DNA from 3 places in the Enterococcus montenegrensis genome. Region 2 is predicted to be linked to each of the others. Evidence: predicted binding sites of a transcription regulator. Region 2 holds the regulator's gene; each other region holds the start of a gene.
What was found. Region 2 encodes LexA, which represses DNA repair genes until DNA is damaged. Its sites were predicted from a motif close to CNAACANNTGTTNG; they were not measured.

Region 1 (3,287 bases), 240 kb from region 2:
AAAAGCAATACATGCCATTTTAAATGACTAAAAATATGTTTGATTTCTCCTAAATGTCGTTTTTGCCAAACGACATCTTGCGGCAAGCTGGCTGGTAGCGGCACCTCTTCTGCCACACTAAAAAGATCAATAGGGGTAGCATTTTTTGCAAAGTTTTTTTGTGCCATTTCAAAGTCTTGCCGACTTACTTCAATTAAAGGAAATGTCCACATTTTTGCTAAGAGTCCTTCATCAGGCCGCTGTACTAAAAGATATTCTCCACTATCATTAACAATGGCAACGGCAACGTAATATACGTCTTTTGGTTTAGCAGCTTTAGTTTTAACAGGAAATTTTTCTTGTTGCTGTGTTTTATAGGAAAAGCAAAAGTTTTTTAAAGGACAACTAAGACACTCTGGCTTTTTAGGCGTACAAACCCCTGATCCAAGATCCATCAAAGCCTGATTAAAATCTCCTGGTGCACTGGTTGGGATCAGTTTACGCAAAATTTCATCAAAAATCTTGCGACTAGCTGGTTTGGCAATATCTGAGTCGACACCGTACAAGCGACTGATTACACGCATTGCATTGCCGTCAATTGCCGGTTCTGCTTTTTGAAAAGCGATGCTGGCAATCGCACCGGCGGTATACGGTCCAATTCCTTTTAATGAACGAATAGCTTCAATGTCGCTTGGAAAGACACCGTCAAATTCTGTCATAATTTGTTGGGCCGCGTTTTTTAAATTACGTGCTCTAGAATAATACCCCAGTCCCTCCCAAACTTTTAAAAGTTCTTGTTCATCGCTTTGGGCTAATGCTTTTATTGTGGGATATTTTTTTGTAAACCGATAAAAATAGGCAATTACCGTATCCACTCGGGTCTGTTGCAACATAATTTCTGAAATCCAAATAAAATACGGATCATTTGTCTGCCGCCATGGCAAGTTGCGTCGCTCATTTTCATACCACGAGATAAAGTCTGTTTGAAGCTTTTTTATTTGCTTTTCATTTAAGTACTCATTCTGTCTGCTCATCGATAAACTGCTGAATCTCCTCTAATGCAAAACCCTTTTGATAAAGACTTTGTTTAATTTTTTGATTACGAATGTGGGGCGCTTTATTTTGATGACGCCGCCACAGTTTCTCACCAGCTTTTTTTAGGGCTTCTATTTCTGTTTCTTCATCCATCTCTAATTCTAGACTATCCAATACAGCTGATGCTACATCGCCACTGAAACCTTTTTGTCTTAAGGAAAGCTGTAATTTTTGTTTTGTTTCCTTGAAACTTTTATTGTGGATTTTCTTAAGAGCCTTTTCAGCAGCACGCTGGGCTACTGAAAACTGTATTTTCTCATTATAAAGACTAAGTGCAGCGTCAATTACTTCTGGTTTTAACCCTTTTTGTTGCAACTGCTGTTTTAATACACTGGGACCTTTATCACTTAGTCGCATTTGTGTCCGAACATAACTCTCACCATAGACTTTATCATCGAGCACACTTAAGTCTTTTAAATGACGAATGATTTTTTCTCGATCAAAACTTGGAATTTCACGTTCCTTTAAGTAACTGCGCACTTCTTTTTCAGAACGCAACTGGTAACTAATATAATTTAGCGCAAATTGAACACCGATATCGTAATAGGCATTTTTTTTTATCTCTTCAACATCTTTTTCATCTAATTCCATTCCCTTTAATAAGCGGAATTTGATTAATAAATCTTCTGAGACTCTTAGTGAATTGCCGTCTGATAATTCGACTTCATAAAAACCATGTTTTGCCTTGGCTACTTTTGCAACGGTAAGCATACAGACGCCTCCTCTTTCAATATTTTATCAGGTCAACTCTACAAATTAACAAGCGAATGTACGTTTGTAGTGTATCACAAAATACCGTGGGGCCAAAGCTTTCTGGATTGTTTTGTTTCATGAATTAGTGTGTTAAGATAACTACAGTAAAAACCAACAGAAACGCGGAGCTTATTTTTACCGCTAAAACAAGGAGTCTTTTATGGAACAAGTTGTGAAAAATGGTCAAAAAATCAACGTCACGATTAAGCGTCTAGGCATTAACGGCGAAGGAATTGCATATTTCAGACGTTTAATTATTTTTATCCCCAAAGCTTTACCCGGTGAAAAGATCCAAGCCAAAATTACCAACGTCACTGCAAAGTTTGCTGAAGCGCAGATTATTCAAATAATCAAAAAAAGCCCAGATCGCATTACTGCTCCTTGTGTTTTTTATGATCGTTGTGGCGGCTGTCAATTACAGCACCTATCATATAATAAACAATTAGATTTTAAACGCGATTTATTGCAGCAAGCTTTAACGAAGTTTAAACCAGCTGGCTATAAAAATTACGAGTTAAAAGAAACCATTGGGATGCAAGAGCCATGGCGCTATCGCAATAAAGCACAGTTTCAATTACGTTATAATTTTAAAAAACAAAAAGCAGAGGCTGGTCTTTATGAAACTGCCTCCCATAACTTAGTAGCAATTGATAATTGTATTGTCCAAGAACCAGATACCCAAACACTCATCAATACTGCTGTCCAACTCATTAACAAATATCAAATCCCTATTTATGACGAAAAGAAAAATAGTGGTATTTTAAAAACATTAATGGTACGTAAAGGAATTAAAACTGGCGAAATTCAACTCGTCTTGATTACCCACACGAATAAATTACCCCAAAAAATAGTTTAATTCGCGAATTGACGCAACGTGTGCCCCAAATTGTTTCTATCATGCAAAATGTACAAAATAAGAAGACTTCTTTGGTTATGGGGGATACAACTGAACTCTTATGGGGAAAAGAAAGTATCGCTGAAGCATTAGATGATTTAAAATTTGATTTATCAGCGCGAGCTTTTTTCCAATTAAATCCCTACCAAACAAAAATTTTATACGCTGAAGCCCGGCGTGCTTTAGCACTATCACCGCAAGAAACGTTAGTGGATGCTTATTGCGGTGTAGGAACTATCGGATTATCCATGGCTAAAATCGCCAAAGAAGTCCGGGGCATGGACACCATCCCACAAGCGATTGAAGATGCCAAACGGAATGCCAAACGCTTAGGGGTTACGAACACGCATTATGAAACCGGCACAGCTGAAGAGCTTTTACCAAAATGGTTAAAAGCTGGGTTTCAACCCGATGCAATCGTGGTCGATCCCCCCCGAACTGGATTAGATCAAAAATTATTACGCGCGTTAACACAACAACCAGTAAAAAAACTCGTCTATGTTTCGTGTAATGTTTCGACTCTGGCCAGAGATTTAGTTAGTTTGGCTCAGGTTTATAATATTCA
Region 2 (3,287 bases):
AAATATCATTTGAATCATACAAAACAACGAGTTTGCCTAATTTCATGTGACCAGCCATAGAGGCAGCTTCTTGTGAGACACCTTCCATTAAGTCGCCATCACCACAAAGTGCATACGTGTAATGATCAACAACATTGAAATTATCACGATTATAAGTCGCTGCTAAATGCGCTTCGCTCATTGCCATTCCGACTGCCATGGCAATCCCTTGACCTAAAGGACCAGTTGTTGCTTCTACACCATCAGTATGATTTACTTCTGGATGCCCAGGTGTTTTGCTATCCCATTGACGGAAATTTTTCAAATCATCAATTGTGACGTTATATCCTGCACAATGTAATAAACTGTAAAGTAAAGCCGACCCATGTCCGGCAGATAAAACAAAACGATCACGGTCTGCCCAGTTACGAGAAGTTGCTGGGTTAATTTTCAAATGTTTTGTCCAAAGAGCGTAAGCCATTGGCGCTGCCCCCATTGGTAAGCCTGGGTGACCAGAATTTGCGGATTGAATCGCTTCAATACTTAATGTACGTAAGGTGTTAACGCTCAATTCATCGATTTTATCAAACAATTGTGCTTCCTCCTGTTTTTAGGTTTTTTTTACCTTTATTATTTACATCCCTATTGTATAGGATTATTACCGGAAAAGCAATTAAATATCAATCTCGATTGTGTAAACCTTTTTCTTTTTGAATTTGTTTTAATTTATCTGGCGTTACGTCGTTTCCTTTAGGATCAACAACCTTCATGCCTTCAATATGATGCCGCATACCGGAGCGGAAAGCTTTTAGATACTCTTCGCGTAAATTTTTTTGTTCCCGTGTTTCTGCATCAGTTAGACCAGCTTCTTTTTTCTTTTTTGCTAGCGCATTAATTCGTGCTAATTTTTCTTCTGATAGCATTTTAAAATCCCCTTTTTATTATGAACGTTAAATTCTTTGAGTGACGCATATCTTTCCTTATCTTAGCTAAAAAAAAGCCTGGTGACAACTACAAACTCAAAGCGAACATCTGTTTGATTTGTTTTATACTTTATGCTAAACTAAAATTATTAAAGAAAGAAGGTGCAGTATGGCTAAACGCACAGAAAATCGCCAAATTGAAATTTTAAAATTTATTCACGATCGCGTCTCGCAAAAAGGTTATCCTCCTACTGTGCGAGAAATTGGTGAAGCAGTCGCTTTGTCTTCCACATCAACTGTTCACGGTCATCTTTCCCGTTTAGAAAAGAAAGGCTTAATTTTACGTGATCCTACCAAACCACGGGCAATTGAATTAACCGAATTGGGTCTTGAAAAAATCGGCGCTCAGCCGGAGACAATTCCGATGCTTGGGGTTGTAACAGCCGGTGAACCAATTTTAGCAGTAGAAGAAGCATCGGATTTCTTTCCCATTCCACCTCATTTATTAAACGACAGTGGTTCTTTGTTCATGTTAACGATCCGCGGTGAAAGTATGATTAATGCTGGCATTTTGGATGGTGATCAAGTTATTGTTCGGAAACAAGCTGCCGCAAGTAATGGTGATATTGTGATTGCCATGACTGACGAAGACGAAGCTACTTGTAAAAGGTTTTTCAAAGAACGTGACTATATTAGACTCCAACCAGAAAATGATTATATGGAGCCTATCATTTTGCCAAATGTTAAAATTTTAGGTTTGGTAGTTGGACTTTATCGGGATTTACTCTAGAACGAATAATAAATCTTCGAATTTTTCGAGGATTTATTTTTTTACTTTACAAACCGAACGTACTTTCGTATAATCATTATACAAACATTTGTTCGTATATTTTAATTGAGGTGAAAAGGATGAATACAATTCGCAATATTTCTTTAATCGTTTTAGGTTTAATCGTCAGCTTTGTCATTAGTCATTATGGTGTTGCTCTAGCCGCTTTGATTTTTGTTCCCCCTTTTTTAGTCTGGTTTGCCTTATGGGACGAAAAAAAATATCGTCAAAGTATTCGTAAATTTTATCCTTACAATCAAAAACCACGGGATACCTATCATCAATACAAATAATTTTTAGTAATTATTACAATGGGTTACTTTGACCAATAATTTTTAAGGTTTGACAGATTAGTCTTGAGACTTTTGTGTCAAATCTTTTTTATTTGTTTTATACGTAGAGTATTTACAATTGAGGCTATTCCAATCCATATTTACCCTAATGACTGCTACTATCTTTTTTAAACTTTTATAATTCAAATGAAAATTTAAACGCTTACTATTTTAAAGTCGGATTATTTCCCTTATTTAAAAAACGGCAGTATATTGGTTTTGAGGTAAAAATTTTCATTCTATTAAATAGCATTAAGGAGGAATTTTATTATGACAAGTTATGAACCTAGAAATCCCGAAAAAGATGAACTGCTTTCGCCGGAAAACAGCGTTTTTGTACTAATTGATTATCAGCCTACACAAGTAAACTCCATCAATTCAATGGATCGCCATGAATTAGTTGAAAGTATTGTAAATTTAACAGCTTTGATGCGGGCTTATAATGTTCCTACTATTGTTTCAACGGTCAACGTAGCAACCGGACGTAACAAAGATACTATTCCCCAATTAAAAGAACTAGTAGCTGATTTGCCAAGCTATGACAGAACCTCCATTAACGCATGGGAAGATCGCGAATTTAATGACGCCATTAAAGCAACGGGTAAAAAGAAAATTATTATTGCCGCATTGTGGACAGAGGCTTGCTTAACTTTTCCAACCTTGGATGCTTTAAAAGAAGGCTATGAAGTCTATGCTGTCGCAGACGCAGTTGGTGGAACAAGCAAAATCGCCCATGAAATGGCACTTCATCGTGTTGAACAAGCTGGTGCTAAAATGACCTCCTTTGCGCAACTTGCTTGCGAATTACAACGTGATTGGAATAGAAGCAATACTGCAGCAAAATTTGTGAAAGCCATGCAAGACAAAGGAATTTTCTTAAAATTAGAATAGTAAAAAAGGAGTAATCTTCATGTTAGATATTCAAGGTTCGCTAAAAAATTTGTCCTGGACAGTAGAACATCACTTTTTGCATATAAAAAATCAGCATCCTTTCATGCGTGCTTGGGCCGTTCAATTTGAATTAGCGTATACTGATTTTCGCGTGATTCAATTAGCGTTGCAATTAGCAGAAAATCAAATGGCGCTCTTAAAGACTTTTACAGCACAATATGATGCAGTCTATCAATATGAAATGGCTTTTGCCAGTGGTGGCTTAGAAGGTTTCAACGAAAAATTCACTTCTATCGCAGAATACGACAAAGCACAAAAAGCTTTACTTACCAC
Region 3 (3,287 bases), 580 kb from region 2:
GCACCTGAAACAAACGACATAAACTTTTGTAAAGTAATTTATTTTCGTGAAAATTTTATCTTTTTCTAATAGTGTACAAAAAGTGAGGCAAAATGAAAATTCTGCCTCACTTTTTACGTATATTTACATTCCATTACTTTTCATCTTCCCACAAAGGTAAGGTCATATTTTCAAAAGTCACCGGATCCAAATTCGTCACCGTCACCCCTAAAAGGCGAATTCCCTTTTCAATGCCTGCAACGTCTTCCCAAATTAGACTAGCTTGAGAAAAAATCATTTGTTTATCAATTAAATAAGTAGGCAGTGTCTTTCTTTTGGTTACCGTTTCATAACCTGTATAGCGCACTTTTAAAACAATCGTTTTACCATGTTTGCCCACTCTTTTTAAAGATGCTGCAACTTTTTCAGACAATTGTCTCAGCTGCGTTAACACTTCTTCTTCTGTAGTAAGCGGGTTGCCATAAGTATGTTCTTTTCCAACCGACTTTCGCTGTCTTGTCACGGCAACCGGTGCATCGTGTATTCCCCGCACTTTTCGATACAAAGAGTAGCCCATTTTACCAAAGGTTTGAATTAACTCCATTTCTGTTTTCTCGTATAAGTCCGCACCGGTAAAAATTCCCATTTCATTCATTTTGGGGACTGTCTTTTTTCCGACTCCATGAAATTTTTCAATTGGTAAAGCTTTTAAAAAAGTAATCGCATCCCGTGGTGGAATAACCGTAATCCCCTGAGGCTTCATATAATCAGAGGCCAACTTAGCTAAAAATTTATTATAGCTAACTCCTGCTGAACAAGTAAGGTGAACTTTTTGCCAGACTTCTTTTTGAATTAAACGGGCGACCTTCACGGCTGAAGTACTGTTCACTTTATTTTCTGTAACATCTAAATAAGCTTCATCAATGGATACTGGCTCAATAATATCGGTATAACGGGCAAAAATCTGACGAACTTCTTCTGAAACTTTTCGATACTTCTCGTGGTTTCCCGGTACAAAAATAGCCTTGGGACACAATTCATACGCTTTTTGTGCACTCATTGCAGAGTGGATCCCATATTTGCGCGCCTCATAATTGGCAGTCGTCACAACTCCTTTACCCCCAGTATCGCTGGGATGGCGTGCAATAACTAAGGGATGCTTTGCTAAATTGGGATCGTCTCGTTCTTCAACAGAAGCAAAAAAAGCGTCCATATCAATATGAATAATTTTACGACTTGTATCATTCTTTAAAGGAAATTGCAGCTCTCCCATACCCTCACCCCACATTCTAACTTATTATACTAACACAAACAAACGTTCGCAAGTTTTCTCGTTAATAAAAATTTTTTTTAACAAAACGTTAGTTTTTAACAAAAAAATCAGCCGCTTTAATCGGCTGATTCGAGGATTTCATGATAGTTTTTATAAACAACTTGCTTTTTAACTTGATTATTTTGTGCCACTGTTTTAATCGCTTGATTGGGTTTCATCCCTGTTTTAACTAAATTTTCTACCTGCTCTTTCAAAGATAACATAGCCGTCTCAGCAGATACATCATCTTTTCTGCTACCAGAAGAGCCTGCTACCATTAAACAGCACTCACCTTTTACAGCATTTTCTGCCAAATAGCTAGCTAATTCCACCAGATTGCCCCGTAAATACTCTTCATGTACTTTGGTCAACTCACGGCAAATAACTGCCTGTCGACTGCCAAAAACTTCAGCTAAATTTGCAACGGTTTGTTTTAAACGATAAGGTGATTCATAAAAAATTAAAGTTGCCATCTCGTTTTTCAACGTATTTAAAACTGTGAGCTGTTCACTTTTCTTGCGGGGCAAAAAGCCATAGAAATAATTAGGTTGCGGGTTTAGCCCGGAGGCAATTAAAGCCGTTAACCCAGCAGTTGCACCAGGTAGCGCAACAACGTTTATCTCCTCTGCAATACACGCCACCACTAATTCATGACCGGGATCACTAATTGACGGCATGCCGGCGTCGCTTACTTGGGCAATATTTATTCCTTGCTGTAACAAAGTAATTAATTCTGGCACTCGTTCTTTAAAATTATGTTCATGTAAACTTTTTTGTGGTGTTTTAATTTCAAAATGATTCAATAATTTTTGTGTATTGCGAGTATCTTCACTGGCGATTAATTGTACCGTTTTTAACGTCTCCACGGCACGATACGTCATGTCTTGTAAATTGCCAATTGGTGTAGGTACCAAATAAAGCGTTCCGCTTATTGGACTTCCTTTAAAACTGCTTTGCTTTTGCACTTGTTATCACCTTTTCATAAAGTGAAAAAGAATTGATTGAAAAGGATAGAATTACCTTTTAATCAATTCCTCGTCACTTAATTTTGACTTTCACGATATAATACTTCCAAACAAAAAACGCATTGCTCGTCGTTTTCTCTTCTGGCACCATAGGATTCACGGCAAATATGAAAACCTTCTTCATAAATCTTTTCCAAGTTCATCCGGGATTTTGACATACCCTGTTTAACTTCTTCCGCGGCATTTTCTTCTTTTAACTCTTGCAAGTATTCCCGTAGTTTTTGATTTTCTAATTCTAAGGTTGTATTCTTCTCAACAATTTCTTGCAGGGCCGCTTTCATTGCTGTTAATTGCTGTAATGAACTCTCTAAATCTAACTCTAATTTACTTAATCCATCATAAATATCACGTTTGTCCATGCTCACTGGCATCACCTGCTTTTTTTGCTTCATCGGCTGTGGCAGCTAGACTGGCTACTTGTTGCGCCTTAAAGTCTTTTAGTTCCTCATAATGATACTCCACTGGCGTTTCTTTTTGGAATAGCCGCACTTTTACAATCCGACTTAATAAATTCAAACCGATAACTTTTCCCTTGCCATCTGGTGTCTCAATCTCTTTACCATAATCTGGTAATTCTCGTTTTGCCGCTTCATATTCATCATTTTCATATTTCAAACAGCACATTAAACGGCCACACAAACCAGAAATTTTGGTTGGGTTTAAAGATAAGCCTTGATCTTTAGCCATTTTAATCGAAACAGGAATAAAATCACCTAAAAAAGTCGTACAACATAACGGTCTACCGCAAGGCCCGATACCGCCTAATAATTTTGCTTCATCCCGTACACCGATTTGGCGCAACTCAATTCTTGTTCTAAACTCACTAGCTAAGTCTTTTACCAACTCACGAAAGTCAATTCGACCATCTGCTGTGAAGTAAAAAATCATTTTACTCCGGTCAAAAGTATATTCAACAGAGACTAGTTTCATCGCTAATTCATGTTGTCGTATTTTCTTTTTTCCAATCACAA

Region 1: a site for LexA is predicted at 1,839-1,852, ahead of recX (recombination regulator RecX). Genes of this name have one in related genera too.
Region 3: a site for LexA is predicted at 1,288-1,301, ahead of dinB (DNA polymerase IV). Genes of this name have one in related genera too.

The regions. Positions count from the first base shown of each region.
Region 1 covers NZ_CP120467.1:1,602,472-1,605,758, forward strand. The annotation lists gene mutY (A/G-specific adenine glycosylase) at 1-1,013, opposite strand, end outside; gene recX (recombination regulator RecX) at 997-1,785, opposite strand; partial or broken gene rlmD (23S rRNA (uracil(1939)-C(5))-methyltransferase RlmD) at 1,988-3,287, shown strand, end outside.
Region 2 covers NZ_CP120467.1:1,361,925-1,365,211, reverse strand. The annotation lists gene tkt (transketolase) at 1-571, opposite strand, end outside; gene P3T75_RS06625 (DUF896 family protein) at 660-902, opposite strand; gene lexA (transcriptional repressor LexA) at 1,072-1,692, shown strand; gene P3T75_RS06615 (hypothetical protein) at 1,812-2,024, shown strand; gene P3T75_RS06610 (hydrolase) at 2,334-2,954, shown strand; gene P3T75_RS06605 (hypothetical protein) at 2,974-3,287, shown strand, end outside.
Region 3 covers NZ_CP120467.1:1,943,961-1,947,247, forward strand. The annotation lists gene dinB (DNA polymerase IV) at 134-1,252, opposite strand; gene rsmI (16S rRNA (cytidine(1402)-2'-O)-methyltransferase) at 1,369-2,256, opposite strand; gene P3T75_RS09395 (DNA replication initiation control protein YabA) at 2,334-2,675, opposite strand; gene P3T75_RS09400 (PSP1 domain-containing protein) at 2,662-3,287, opposite strand, start outside.